One region of the Mesorhizobium sp. M3A.F.Ca.ET.175.01.1.1 genome, then DNA from elsewhere that is predicted to be linked to it. Evidence: riboswitches for the same ligand, from Rfam matches in the RefSeq annotation. Region 1 holds a riboswitch; the other holds the start of a gene.

Region 1 (7,246 bases):
ACAAGAGCAGCGCGCCGGCGACGCCGATGATCGCAAGCGGAGCGGTGAGCAGCACCAGCACCAGGCGCTGGAAGCTCATCAGCTGGATCATCAGCACCGTCGCCATGATGAACAGCATCAGCGGGAAGACCACGAAGATGCTGGCCTGCGCCTTGGCGCTGTCCTCGATCACGCCGCCCTGCTCGACGCTGTAGCGCGCCGGCAGCTCCGCCTTGAAGGCGGTGATGGCGCTCTCCAGCCGCCGCGACACGGAGGTGGCGTTCTCGCCCGGCGCGACGTCGGCCTGCACCGTCACGGTCGGCAGGCGGCCACGGCGCCAGATCAGCGGCGGCTCGGTCTGATAGCTGAGCTTCGCCACCTGTTCGAGCGGCACGCGGCGTCCGCCCGAGGCGCTGATCGTCAGGCCACGCAGCGTGTCGATGCTGGCGCGCTCCGATTCGACGGCGCGGGCGACGATGTCGACGAGATAGGTATCGTCGCGCATCTGGGTGATCTTCGAGCCCGACAGCACAGCGTTGATCGTCTCCGACAGCTGCTGCGAGGAGATGCCCAGCGCCCGCGCCCTATCCTGGTCGACCTCGACCTTGATGACCTTGGCCGGCTCGTTCCAGTCGTAGTTGATGTTGCGCACCGAAGCATCGCTGCCCAGCACCTGCGCGAACTGCTGCGCCAGGCTCCTGGTCTTGTCCGGGTCCGGACCCGAGACGCGGAACTTCAGCGGCCAGCCGACAGGCGGGCCGAGCTCCAGCGGCGTGACGCGGGCCATGACGTCGTCGAAGCCGGTCGACAACTGCTTCTCCAGCCGGTCGATGACCGCCTGGCGCACGGCGTGGCCCTTGGTCACTACGACCGCCTGGGCGAAGAAGTCGTTGGCAAGCTGTGCGTCGAGCGGCAGGTAGAAGCGCACCGCGCCTTGCCCGACATAGAAGCTCCAGTGGTCGATGTCGGGATCGGTGGCAAGCAGCTTCTCGACCCGCTCCACAACCGCATCCGTCGACTTGATCGAAGCGGTACGCGGCAAAGTGAGGTCGACCATGACCTCGGGCCGGTCCGACTTCGGGAAGAACTCCTGCCCCACAAAGCCCATCGCCACGACCGACAGCGCGAACAGCCCGGCGGTTGCCGACAGCACCAGCCACTTCGCCCGCATCGCCGTCTCGAGCAGCGCCTGGAAGCCGCGGGCAATGCGCGAGGGCTGATGGCTGCCACCATGGCCCTTGATGCGGTCCGGCAGAAGGAAGACGCCGGTGAGCGGCGTGAACAGCACCGCCACCACCCAGGAGACGACCAGCGCGATGGCAACGACGGCGAACAGCGAGAAGCAGTATTCCCCGGCGCCACTCTTGGCGAAGCCGACCGGCACGAAGCCGGCGATCGTCACCACCGTGCCGGTGAGCATCGGGAAGGCGGTGGACGTATAGGCGTAGGTGGCTGCCGAGATCTTGTCGTAGCCTTCCTCCATGCGCGAGATCATCATCTCGACCGCGATCATGGCATCGTCGACCAGCAGGCCGAGCGCGATGATCAGCGCGCCGAGCGAGATGCGCTGCAGCGAGATGCCGAAATACTCCATGGTGACAAAGGTGATCGCCAGCACCAGCGGGATGGCGACTGCCACCACGACGCCGGGCCGCCAGCCAAGCGCCAGCAGCGAGACGGCGAGCACGATGGCGATCGCCTCGCCGAGGCTCTTGGTGAACTCGCCGACGGATTCCTCGACCACATGCGACTGGTCGGCGACCAGGCCGAGTTCGGCGCCGAGCGGCAGTTCGGCCTCCATCTCATGCATCTTTTCCTTGACGTTCTCGCCCAGCGCCAGCGCGTCGCCGCCCGAGGTCATCGAAATGGCGATGCCGACCGCCGGCTTGCCGTTGAAGCGGAACATCGGTTGCGGCGGGTCGGAATAGGCGCGCTTGACCTCGGCGACGTCGCCCAGCCGGAAATAGTGGCCGTTGGCGTAGAAGTTGATCGCCTTCAGGCTCTCCTCGGAGGTGAAGCTGCCGGAAACGCGGATGGCGATGCGCTCGGGTCCGGCATCGACCGTGCCGCTCGGGGTCAGCGCGTTCTGCGCCTGCAGCGCCTGCGACAGCGTGCCGACGTCGAGGCCGAGCGCCGCCACCTTCTGAGTCGAGAATTCGAGATAGATCTTCTCGTCCTGCTGGCCGACCAGGTCGACCTTGGCGACGTCCTTCACGGTGAGCAGTCCGGCGCGCAGGCTGCTGGCCAGGTCCTTCAGCTCGCGATGGCTGAGGCCGTCGGAGGTGAGCGCATAGATCAGCGAATAGGTGTCGCCGAACTCGTCATTGTAGAACGGCCCCTGGACGCCGGACGGCAAGGTCGGCTTGATGTCGTCGAGCTTCTTGCGCACCTGGTACCAAAGCGGCTGCACCTGGTCGCCCGCGACCGTGTCCTTCAAATTAACGAAGACGACCGACTCGCCAGGCTTGGTATAGCTCTTGACGTAGTCGAGGTCGGGCAGCTCCTCGAGCTTCTTCTCGATGCGATCCGTGATCTGCTCCACCGTGTCGCTGGTGGTGGCGCCGGGCCACATCGTCTTCACCACCATGGTCTTGATGGTGAAAGGCGGGTCCTCCTCGCGGCCGAGGCCGCCATAGGCGTAGAGCCCGGCAAGCGCCGCCGCGATCATCAGATAGACGACGAAGCTCCGGTGGCGCAGCGCCCATTCGGAAAGATTGAAGCTGGTCATGATGCGGTTCCTTCTCAGGCGCACAAAAGCGCGTTCCGCCGGCGGCTGCCGGCTGGCGAAAACAACTGACGGTTGGGTTCGGTCGGCACCCGCCCTCGGGCGGGAGCCGTGGAAGTTCAGGCCAGGCTGTGCATCGTACCCGGCACGCGGTAGGGCGCCCGCTCGGCTAGCCGCGGCCTGATGGCGAGGCTGGCGAGATAGCGCTGGAAGCTGGCTGCTTCTTGAACTGGCGAGGCGAGTCCGACATGGCCGTCCGGCCGCACCAGATAGGCGGCGTCGCGCTGCAGGCCGGCTTTCCCGGCCGCCTCCGACCATGCGAACGCGTGGACCGGGATCCCGGTCGATGCCAGCATCGCCCGGAACTCGGCATTGACCTCGCCATAGACATGGACCTGCCAATCCAGCGACCGCAGCGGCTGGAAATTGTCGCTGCTGCCGTGGACGACATAAGGCAGGCGATCCCCGCCGCTCACCTTGCCTGCCGTGCCCGAGCTGATCGGCCCGGCGCGATACTGGATCGCTGCCTGCGAGATCAAGCCGAAGAAGGCGCGCGAGCCGAACGATGTGTGGAGCAGCGCGTTCAGGAACTTCGGCATCAGATAGCGCCGGAACAGCCCGATCAGCCGCGAGCGGCTGGTGATGAACCGGAAAGCGGTATCGGTGCTCTCGATCAGCTTCTTCGCAAAGGCGATGCGTTCCGGCTCGTAGCTGTAGAGCAGGCGCGGATCGGCTCGCCCCTGCACGACCGCGGCGAGCTTCCAGGCGAGGTTCACCGCGTCGCCCATGCCGGTGTTCATGCCCTGGCCGCCGGCCGGGCTGTGGATGTGGCCGGCATCGCCGACCAGGAAGACGCGGCCGACGCGGAAGCGTTCCGCGACCCGGTGGTGGACGCGGTACGTCGAGAACCAGTTGACTTCATGGACCTTGACGCCGGTGTCGCGCTCGATGTCTGCACGGATCGCCTCGAAGGTGATCGTCTCGTCGGCCTCATGTGCCTTCGGCACGATGCCGATCAGCCTCGCCGAGCCGGACTGCCGGACCGGCATGACGATCGCGAAACCATAGGTGCTGATCGTCGTGTCCATGCCGTTGCGGGTGATCTCGCCGCTGCCTTTGACGTCGGCGACGTAGAAGGACTGCTCGTACGTGCCGCCGGGGAAGCCGATGTTCAGCCCATGGCGCACGGCACTGCGGGAGCCGTCGCAACCGGCGAGATAGGCGGCGCTCACGGTCTCGGTCTTGCCGTTCCGCAAAAGGGTCGCGATGACCGCTTCGCCCTTGTCCTGGAAGGCGACGAGCTCCGTGCCGCGCTCGACCTCGACGCCGGCACGCTCCAGATGCGTGATCAGCACGCGCTCGTGGATATGCTGCGGCAGCGCGAAGGCGAAGGAATAAGGACTGATGCCGCGGCCGAAATCGGAGAGCGGCAGCCTCGCGGCGACGCCGGACGGCGTGTGTATCGTTAGCTGCTCCAGTCTAACGCCCTCGGCAAGGACATCCTCGACGATGCCGATCTGGCGATGGAACTCCAGCGTGCGCGCCTGGACGGCCAGCGCCCGCGACGTTTCGCCGGGAGCCGCCGCCTTGTCGAAGATGCGCACCGGCACGCCGAGCCTGGTCAGCCAAAGTGCGAGCGTCAGCCCGGTCGGGCCGGCGCCGGCGATGAGGACCTTTGTCTTGGACATGGTCATTGTCCTTCTCCCTCAACGATACGAACTTTTTCGTGTTCCCGCAGCCGGTTTACGCCGGCGGTGACGACCACATCGCCCTGGCCAAGCCCGTCGCTGACGACGACCCGATCGGTCTCGTAGCGAGCGACGGTGATGGGCCTCAGTTCCACCCCCGACGCGGCGGTGACCACCCAGACGGCCGGCTTGCCGTCCTTGTCGAACAGCGCGCTGCCCGGCAGCACCACGACCGGCGTGCCGGCCACCTCGGCGCGGCCGGAAACGCTGGCACCGAAGCGCATTTCTTGCGGAGCGTTCTCGAGCGAAACCTTGACCTGGAAAGTGCGGGTCGCGGCATCGGCCATCGGCGCGATCTCGCGGACGGTGCCGATCGCGGTGATCGCCGGATTGCTGAGCAGCGAGACAGTGACCTGCGGTGGCCGCTTCGTGTCGGGCGTGTTGGCGAAGGCGGCTTCCGCGATCGAGAACACCGCGTCGCGCCCGCTCGGATCGGCAACGCGCACCACCATCTGGCCGACAGCGACCGACTGTCCGGCCTCGGCACCGGTGGCGGTGACGATGCCGTCGAATTCAGCATGCAGTTCGGTATAGGCGACCTGGTCCTTGGCCATCTCGAAGGCGATGTTCGCCGATTTGAGCTTGGCCTGCGCCGAGCGCAAATTCTTCAGCGTCGCGTCGTAAGTGGCGCGCGTGGTGAACCCTTTGGCGAGCAGCGCGCCGATGCGGACCTCGGCGGCGCTTGCTTCGACGAGCACGGCTTGCGCCGCCGCGACATCGGCCTCGGCGCTGGCGAGCCGGTTGCGATAATCCTGGTCTTCGATGCGGGCGAGCACCTCACCCTTCTTCACCGTCGAGCCGATCTCGGCGATGCGTTCGAGCAGCTTGCCGGATACGCGGAAGCCGAGGTCGCTTTCGAGCCGCGGCCGTATCTCACCGACGGCCGTGCGGGTGTCGGCGCTGCGGGTCGGGGCGACCGCCATGGCCTTGACCAGTTTCATCTCCGGCGCGGCGGGCTTTGCGTTCGAGGCCTCGCTGCGTGCGCCGTGCCAAACCATGGCGGCGCCGCAGGCGAGGATGGCGATCGAGCCGGCGACAAGGCGGCGCCTCAGCGGCCTGTTATGGAAAAGTGCGGCAATCATGTTGTCTCCGTGACCAAGGTTGCGGTCGCGCCGGGAGGATGCTGCGACCGGAAAATGTTGGCTGGGAGCGATCGGCGTTTTGGCCGGTCTTTCGCCAGCCCGATCTTTTTGCGTTTTCGGGCCCGCGAAATCCCGAACGCTTTCTGAAGTTTTTCCGATGTTTGGCTGAGGCAGTGCCGGAAATCGGGATTTTCGCAAGCCGGCGAGATTGCACGGAAGCCAGTTGCGACTCGTGCGCGGGCGACCTAGGATGGCTGCGTCATGGTCCCGAGCCGCAAGGCGAAGGGTGAAAAGGGAACACGGTGAGATCCGCCTCGGGTCGATGCCGTGGCTGCCCCCGCAACTGTGAGCGGCGAGCTCCATCTGAAAACCACTGGCCGACAAGGCTGGGAAGGCGGATGGCGCGGCGACCCGCGAGCCAGGAGACCTGCCATCGACACGAGTTGACCGGACGGGGTGTGCCGGGAGGAGACGCGGCGCCGGTCTGTCAGCCGGCCGTCCAGCATCCTTCCGTCGCCATTTGGAGAGTGACGGAATGTTGGACGGCTCCATCGATCGCCACGAGTGCGCGCCCTGCCGAAGCTATTTGCTCGGATCAGCCGGCCTGATTCGAAAAGCCGTTCGGGAGAAGCTCCATGACTGAGCTTCTCGAAGCTCGCAGGCTGACGGCCGTGGCAGGCGGCAAGCTCCTGGTCGATGGCGTCAGCCTGTCGCTCACTCCGGGCGAACGGCTGGCCATCGTCGGGCCTAACGGTGCCGGCAAAACCACGCTCTTGCGCATGCTGTGTGGTGCTCTGCGGCCGGCCAGCGGCGAGGTGCGCCTGGCCGGACGCCGGCTGGATAGGATCACGCAGGGCGAGCGTGCACTCAGCATGGCCGTCGTCGGCCAGGCCGACCAGCCTGATCCGCGGGTTACTCTCATCGACTATGTCGAGCTTGGCCGCGTCCCGCATATCGGCATCAGGCGCAAGCGCGAGGATCGCGATATCGTCGTGGATGCGCTGCGCCGGACCGGACTCTTGCCGCTGCTTTGCCGCACGATCGGCTCGCTGTCCGGTGGCGAACGGGAACGTGCGCAACTCGCCCGTGCCATGGCGCAGGAGCCAAAAATCCTGTTCCTCGACGAACCGACCAACCATCTCGATCCGCGCGCCCGCGGCGACCTTCTCGACCTTGTCGCGGACTTCGGCATGACCGTCGTTGCCGTGCTGCACGACCTGTCGCTGGTGGCGCCCTTCGCCACCACGGTGGCGGTGATGAACAATGCCCGGCTGCATGCGCTGGCGCCGCCGCGCGAGGCGCTTGACGCCCAGCTCGTGCGCCAGGTCTTCGGCATCGATGTGCTGCGTCTGCCGCATCCGACAGAAGACCGCGAGCTCACCGTCTTCGACCTTGCCAACGGCGCATCCTCGCCATCCTGAACCTGTCCAAACAAAGGAGCACCTGTCCCTTGAAACGCATCGCGCTGTCGTTTGCCTTTTTGCTCGCCGCCTCGCCGGCCTTCGCTTTTCCGGTCACCATCGACAGCTGCGGCAAGCCGCTGACCTTCGAGGCGCCGCCAAAGCGTGCCGTCATTCACGACCTCAACATGGCCGAGATGGCCTTCGCGCTGAAGCTGCAGTCCTCGATCGTCGGTCTCACCGGCATCACCGGCTGGTACAAGGTCGGGCCGGAGTTCAAGGCCGCGCAGGGCTCGATCCCGGAACTCGCGC
Region 2 (7,246 bases), on a different contig from region 1:
GAGCGAGAATGCGGGAATATTATACGATCACCGAGCTGACGCGCGAGTTCGACGTGTCGACTCGCACGCTGCGATTCTATGAGGACGAAGGGCTGGTGCAGCCGATCAGACGCGGCCGCACCCGGCTGTTTCGCCCGTCGGACCGCCATCTCATCCGTCAGATCATGCGCGGAAAGCGCCTCGGCTTCTCGATCGCCGAGATCCGCGAAATCATCCAGATGTACAAGGAGCCTCCCGGCGAGGTCGGCCAGCTCAAGCTGATGATCAAGCGCATCGAAGAGAAACGAGAAGACCTTAGGCAGAAGCGGCGCGATCTCGAGGAAACGCTGGCGGAGCTCGATCAGGCGGAGGAATCGTGTGTCGAGCGACTGGCCGAACTTGGGGTGAACACTTGACCGTTCACGGGAGCGCGGCCCCCGCTCAAATCCACCGCCTCACTCGCTTGGCATAGTCGCGGTATTTCTTGCCGAATTTGGCCGCCAAGATTTTTTCCTCCTTCTCGATCGCCATCTTCTGCGTGGCGAAGGCGGCGAGGAAGGCGAAGAGCAGGAACCAGGCGATGCCGGTGATGAAGGCCACACCGATCAAGAGCAGGGTGTTGGCGAGATACATCGGATTGCGGGTGATGCCGAAGGGACCTGACGTAACCAGATGGGCAGGCTCGGCATTGGGATCGAACGTGGTTCTCGCCCGCAACATGACGCGGATCGCCGTGATCCAAAGCGCAACGACCCCCAGCAGGGCGACCCAGCCGGCGGCAAACAGGATCTCGCCCAAGATGTCGCCGATCCAGGGCAGGGGATAAAGCAAACCGAGCAGGATGCTAAGCACGATCGCCACGACATAGATCACAGGCGGCCAGGGAATGATGCCGTGCTTGGCTCCGTTCATTCTTGTCCTCCCTCCGTCTGGCTTTCCGTCGCCGAGGTGCAGGTGCTGGCGAGATCGGCAAGATGCGATTTCCAGATATCGGTCTGATCGTTGCTGTAGAGCTTGTCCAGTGATCCTTCGCTCTTCAACGCGCCCAGCATGCAGCCACAATAGCTGGAACAGAACTTGGTGTCCTGCTGTTGCTGCTCGCAGGATACCTGGCAAGCGCTCAGGAAACCCGCTTCCTTGTCCTGCGGGGGCGCGGGCATGATCTGCGACAATATCCAGACAGACCCGAACAGCAGCGGTTGGTGGATAAGATAGAAGGCCAGACTGTGACGGCCGATGAAGATGAGCGGATTGGCCCAGCGGCCAGGCATCCAGGCGCCCAGCCGAGCGAGAAGACCGGAGGCCGATGCGAACCTGGCCACGCAGATGCCGGCAAGCACCGCGCCAAACCAGGGGAGCACCGGGACATAATCGTTGGAGCGCGGGTTGGTCGCCGACAGCCCAACCCACCACAGTGCCGGATGGTCGAAGAATTCGGACCGCAGATAATAGGGCGCCGCGATCACGGCCGCAGCGACGATCGCCGTCAGCAACGGCGGCAGCCGCAGAAACGCAAGGCCGAGCAGGCTCGCCAGCGCGATCTCGTGGAGTATCCCGAAGAAGATGAAGCCGTCCGGCGTAGCGACATAGGTGACAGCCGAGATGGCGATCGCCGACGCGGCGACCATGGCGAAACGCTTCCAGAAGCCCGGCCAGCGGATCTGGCGGCCATGGGCGAGGAACAGACTGACGCCGACCAGGAACAGGAAGGTCGAGGCGATGCAGCGCGCATAAATCTTCCACCAGCCGAAAGCGGTCAGGCCAGGTGTGGTGTAGCCGAAGTTTTCGAGATCCCAGGTGAAGTGGTAACTCGCCATCGCGATCAGCGCGATGCCGCGCAGTATGTCGATGGCGATGATGCGACTGTGTTTCGGCTTGTCCTGAACGGCTTCGTTCGTCGTTTGAAGGCTCATGATCTCGCAGTCCGATTCAGTCGTCCCAACGACTATCACGGTTAGGGCCGACAACAGAGGGCGAATGGCTGCTCTCCCGCATTGTGGCGTCTGCTCGGGGCCCTTAAGCTCGCGCCGTCAGTGCCGGCGCGATGCCGGCGGCCCAAGGTGCATCGAATGTCCGCAAGAATGATGTCTCTGACCGAAGAACTGGTTGCCCGTTGTTTTCGGGTCGTCGAAGACAGTGGCCCCGACCCAAATGCCGCGCATCTCGATGACGCCGACTACGAAGCGATGCTCGATGCATTGGAGGTTGAACTCCCCGCCGCCGAGCCGCTCTGGCTGTTCGGCTACGGATCGCTGATCTGGAAGCCTGAGATCGACCATGTCGAGGAACGGGTCGCAGTGGCGCGCGGCTGGCACCGTTCCTTCTGTATGAACATGACACGCTGGCGCGGCACCAGAGAGAGCCCGGGCTTGATGATGGCGCTAGATCGCGGCGGGCAATGCAAGGGCGTCGCCTTCCGGCTGAGCGACGGTGATCGCCGTCAGCAGCTGAACAAGCTGCTTAGGCGCGAGGTGACGCTCAAGCCGACAAGCTACCATCCGCGCCTGCTCAGCTTGGCCAGCGGCAGCGGTCCATTTCGGGCCCTGGGCTTCGTGATCAACCGCAAGGGCACCACCTATACCGGCGTGCTCAGCGAAGGCGAGGTGGTCAGAAGGCTTGCGACCTCCTGCGGCCACTGGGGTTCAGGCGCCGACTATCTCTACAACACCGTCAGGAATCTCGAAGCCCGAGGCATTCACGATGCTCACCTGTGGCGGCTGCAGCAGCTCGTCGCTGCCAGAATCGCCGGCTCCTAGCACACCGAGCCGTGCCGCAATCACGCTCCAGCGTGGCGGAATTTGGTTTGCCGGGGGAGACGATTCTGCCTATAGTCGCCGATGTCGTCGGTTCCGTTTTTGGAGCCAAGAGGGAATGCGGTGAGGGTGGACTTCCTGCCCAAAGCCGTGGCTGCCCCCGCAACTGTGTGCGGTAGTCCTGCCCCATAGACCACTGAGGATTTGCCTCGGGAAGGTGGGGAAGGGCGTGGATCCGCGAGCCAGGAGACCTGCCGGCGACAAGAAAGTTGACTTCTATGCCCTCGGGTGGAGGGCGAAAGGACAAGACATGAATACCGCTTCCTTTTCCCTCGGCGCTTCCGTCTCCTCGCAGTCGCGCTTCATGCAACTGGCGATGGCCGCGCTGCTCGGCATTTTCGTCGTCGGCTTCGTCGGCTTCTCGCATATCGATGCGGTCCACAACGCTGCCCACGACTATCGTCACTCGATGGCTTTTCCCTGCCACTGACGAGGGTTTGACATCATGAATCTGTTTCGCAACGTCGTGTTCATCGCGGCGATCGCCGGGCTCGTGGCGGGTGTGGTTCTCGCCTGCATGCAGGCCTATGCCACCGTTCCGTTGATCCTCAAAGCGGAAGTGTATGAAAAGGCGGGCGAGGGTCATCACCATGACCACGCGACCAACGACAACCCTGTGGGCGCAGCCGCTCCAGCCGCCGGCAGCGCGATGAGCAGCGCAGCCCCGGCGCCCGCCGAGGCAGTTGCCCCAGCCGAGGAGGAGGGCTGGGCGCCGGCCGACGGCTTCGAGCGATTCGCCTTCAATGTCGTCGCCAATATCGTCACCGGCATCGGCTTCGCGCTGATCCTGGTCGCAGTCTCGGAATTTGCGGGCGGCATCGGCAACTGGCGCCAGGGCGTGTTCTGGGGCCTAGCTGGCTTTGCCGTGTTCACACTGGCGCCTGGCCTCGGCCTGCCGCCCGAACTCCCGGCAATGCCGGCGGCCGAACTGCTGCCGAGGCAGATCTGGTGGGTTTCGACAGTCATCGCGACTGCGGCCGGGCTCGGTCTGATTGCCTTCCGCAAGTCGCTGCCGCTGGCCATTCTTGGCGTGGCGCTGATCGTGGCACCTCACATTATTGGCGCGCCGCAGCCGGAAAGCTTCGAGACCGCGATTCCCGAAGGATTGCATCACCAGTTCGTTGTCGCCGTGACGCTCACCGATCTGGTGTTCTGGCTGGTTCTGGGCGCGGTTGTCGGCGTGGTGCGCGGACGCTTCACCGGCACCGCGACCAGCTTGCGCGACAGCTTTGCCTGATCGCGCCGAAGGTCGCCTGACCTTCATCGTAGGCGGTGCGCGCTCGGGCAAGAGCGCGCATGCCGAGACCCTGGTGACGGCAAGCCCGTCGCCCTGGGCCTATATCGCCACAGCGCAAACCTATGACGACGAGATGCGCGAGCGGATCGCGCTGCATCGCGCGCGACGCGGCGAAGGCTGGGTCACCATCGACGCGCCGCTCGATCTGGCGGGCGCAATCGAGGCCTTGCCCGATCACCAGCCGGTGCTGATCGACTGCCTGACATTGTGGCTGACCAATCATATGCTGGCGGACCATGACATCGATGCAGAGTGCCGACGGCTCTCGGATGTGCTGTCGCGCCCGCGCGGACCGTGGTCCGTGGTCTCGAACGAAGTCGGGCTCGGCATCGTGCCGGACAATGCGCTCGCGCGCCGGTTCCGCGACGCCGCCGGACGCCTCAACCAGCAAGTCGCAGCCGTCGCCGACAGCGTGCTGATGATGGTGGCGGGGCTGCCGCTCAAGGTGAAGTGACATGGCCGAGATCGACGACAAGACCATCGACGACAGGGACGCCGAACGCCATCGCGCCAAGATGGCCAAGCGCAAGGCGGTGCAGGATGCCGAGGTGGCCGGCAAGACGATCGAGAAGGGACTGCTGATCATCAACACCGGACCCGGCAAGGGCAAGACCACGGCTGCCTTCGGCCTGGCGCTGAGGATGCTCGGCTATGGCAAGCGTGTCGGCGTCGTCCAATTCATCAAGGGCAAATGGCACACCGGCGAAAAGGATGCTTTCGCCGCCTTCGGCGACCAGGTCGTGTGGCATGCGATGGGTGAGGGGTTCACGTGGGAAACGCAGGACCTGAAGCGCGACATCGCCGCGGCGGAGGCTGCCTGGACCAAGGCCCTGCAACTGATGGCGGATCCTTCGATCAGCCTCGTCGTCCTCGACGAGCTCAACATCGCACTGCGCTACGACTATCTCGATCTGGAGAAAGTGGTCGCGGCGCTGAAAGCGCGCCGCGAGGACCTGCATGTCGTCGTCACCGGCCGCAACGCCAAGCCGCTGCTGGTGGAGGCGGCCGACCTGGTCACCGAGATGGGGCTGACCAAGCACCATTTCACGGCGGGGGTTAAGGCGCAGCAGGGAATCGAGTTTTAGCCGCTGATCAGAATGGTCAGATAGATCACGATCGCCGACAAGACGCCGAACAGCGCAATCAGCAGCCGGTCGGCGATGCGATAGAGTCTTAGCGCCATGCGGATGTCGGTGCTCTCGGCTTCGCGGCGGCCGCCTTCGCCCATGAAGGCATCCTCGACAATCACGCCTGCGTAGCTGCGCGGTCCGGCGAGCGCCAGGTCCAAGGCGCCGGCCATGGCGGCTTCCGGCCAGCCGGCATTGGGGGAGCGGTGCTTCTTCGCGTCGCGCTGCATCACATGCCAGGCATTGCGTGGATCGGCGCCCTTGACGAGGAAGGCCGCCAGCACGATGAGCAGGCCGGTCAGCCGCGAGGCCGGCAGATTGATCAGGTCGTCGAAGCGGGCGGCCGCCCGGCCAAACGCCTCGTGGCGCGGCGTGCGGTGGCCGATCATCGAATCGGCGGTGTTGGCGGCCTTGTAGGCGGCGCCGCCTGCCAGCCCGCCGACGCCGGTCCAGATGGCCGGCGCGACGATGCCGTCGGAGAAATTCTCGGCCAGGCTTTCGATCGCGGCGCGGGCGACGCCTGCCTTGTCGAGCTTTTCGGGATCGCGGCCGACGATGCGCGAAACGGCGATGCGGCCAAGCGTCAGACCGCCCGTTTCGAGTGCATCGGCAACGTCCTCGACATGCTGGGCGAGGCTCTTCTGTGAAAGAAGCGAGGAGCCGAGTATGGCTGCGGCGACCAGCCCAGAGGGAAAGATCAGCCAGAGCAGGATATGCAGCGTCAGCCCGATGGCTGCCGGCACCAGCACGATGACCAGCAATGCCTGGACGCCGCGGCGACGACGCAATTCGTCGGAATCGGTGGCGCGGTTGAGGCTGCGATCAAGAAAGGATATCAGCCTGCCGATCCAGGTTACGGGATGACCGATGGCGCGGAACAGCCAGTCCGGATAACCAAGGGCGAGTTCAACGGCAAGTGACAGGAAGGCGATCAGGATCGACATGAAACTTCTTGCAGGGATTGCGGCGGTGGATCATGGCGGCAGCCTCGGTCGGGCGAGGGCGCTCTTTCCTCACGCACCGCTGCCTTTCGTCGATCTTTCGACAGGTATCAATCCGCACTCCTATCCGCTTTTCGATCTGCCCGCCACCGCCCTGTCTCGATTGCCCGAAGCAGGACAACTGCGCGAATTGGCCGAAATTGCGGCCGCCGCTTACGGCGCGCCGTCGGTGGAGCAGGTCGTGGCTGCGCCAGGCACGCAGGTTCTCTTGCCGCGTGTCGCTTCGCTGGTGAAGCCGGGCAAGGCGCTGGTGCTCGGCCCGACCTATGCCGAACATGCCAGAGCCGCCGCGATCGCTGGTCACGCGGTGGGCGAAGTGAATGATTTCGAGGCGCTGGCGCAAGCCGACCTCGCCGTGCTGGTCAACCCCAACAACCCGGACGGCCGTATCGTCGAGCGGGATCGACTGCTCGATCTTGCCGCGCGGCTGCGCAGCAAGGGCGGCCTCCTGGTCGTCGACGAAGCCTTCATGGATGTCGGCCCGACGGAGCACAGCATTGCCGGGGACGCGCGTGAGAGCGGCATCGTGGTGCTGCGCTCCTTCGGGAAGTTCTTCGGCCTTGCCGGGGTGAGGCTGGGCTTTGCGATTGCGGATCGGCTGACGGCCGAGCGGCTGGACGCGCAGTTCGGCCCGTGGGCTGTTGCCGGACCGGCGCTCGAATACGGCATCCGCGCGTTGGCAGACACGGAATGGCAAACAGCCATGCGACAACGCCTGGCATCCGATGCCCACCGCATCGACGCGCTGCTCGGTCGATTCGGGGTTCCGGTCGCTGGCGGCACCAGTTTGTTCCGTTATCTATCGTTCCCTCACGCTCCAGGCCTGTTTTCGGCACTTGGCGAGCGCGGCATCCTGCTTCGTCATTTTGCCGAGCGGCCACAAGTCCTCCGGGCTGGCCTGCCGGCCGGCGAAGAGGAATGGCAACGGCTCGAAAGCGCGCTTGCCGCCTGGGCCGCGCAGCGCGAGGATGGGCCGAAGGAGATCGCGCGATGATCCATGTCTGTCCCCTGTCGAAGATCGAAGAGACC

What was found. A riboswitch is a leader RNA that binds a small molecule or an ion and turns the genes downstream of it on or off. The one in region 1 is predicted to bind cobalamin.
Region 2: linked by a shared signal. The riboswitch ahead of EN818_RS23355 (CbtB domain-containing protein) and the one ahead of EN818_RS28155 (ABC transporter ATP-binding protein) in region 1 are both predicted to bind cobalamin.

Annotation. Positions count from the first base shown of each region.
Region 1 is NZ_SRTP01000018.1:69,163-76,408, forward strand. Features, by position in the region: gene EN818_RS28140 (efflux RND transporter permease subunit) at 1-2,707, opposite strand, end outside; gene EN818_RS28145 (FAD-dependent monooxygenase) at 2,824-4,392, opposite strand; gene EN818_RS28150 (efflux RND transporter periplasmic adaptor subunit) at 4,395-5,534, opposite strand; cobalamin riboswitch at 5,780-5,984, shown strand; gene EN818_RS28155 (ABC transporter ATP-binding protein) at 6,170-6,955, shown strand; gene EN818_RS28160 (ABC transporter substrate-binding protein) at 6,985-7,246, shown strand, end outside.
Region 2 is NZ_SRTP01000011.1:210,619-217,864, reverse strand. Features, by position in the region: gene EN818_RS23375 (MerR family DNA-binding transcriptional regulator) at 9-395, shown strand; gene EN818_RS23370 (isoprenylcysteine carboxylmethyltransferase family protein) at 421-891, opposite strand; gene EN818_RS23365 (DUF1624 domain-containing protein) at 888-1,892, opposite strand; gene EN818_RS23360 (gamma-glutamylcyclotransferase) at 2,049-2,735, shown strand; cobalamin riboswitch at 2,807-3,006, shown strand; gene EN818_RS23355 (CbtB domain-containing protein) at 3,043-3,222, shown strand; gene EN818_RS23350 (CbtA family protein) at 3,238-4,029, shown strand; gene cobU (bifunctional adenosylcobinamide kinase/adenosylcobinamide-phosphate guanylyltransferase) at 4,022-4,543, shown strand; gene cobO (cob(I)yrinic acid a,c-diamide adenosyltransferase) at 4,545-5,174, shown strand; gene cbiB (adenosylcobinamide-phosphate synthase CbiB) at 5,171-6,160, opposite strand; gene cobD (threonine-phosphate decarboxylase CobD) at 6,159-7,211, shown strand; gene EN818_RS23325 (tyrosine phosphatase family protein) at 7,208-7,246, shown strand, end outside.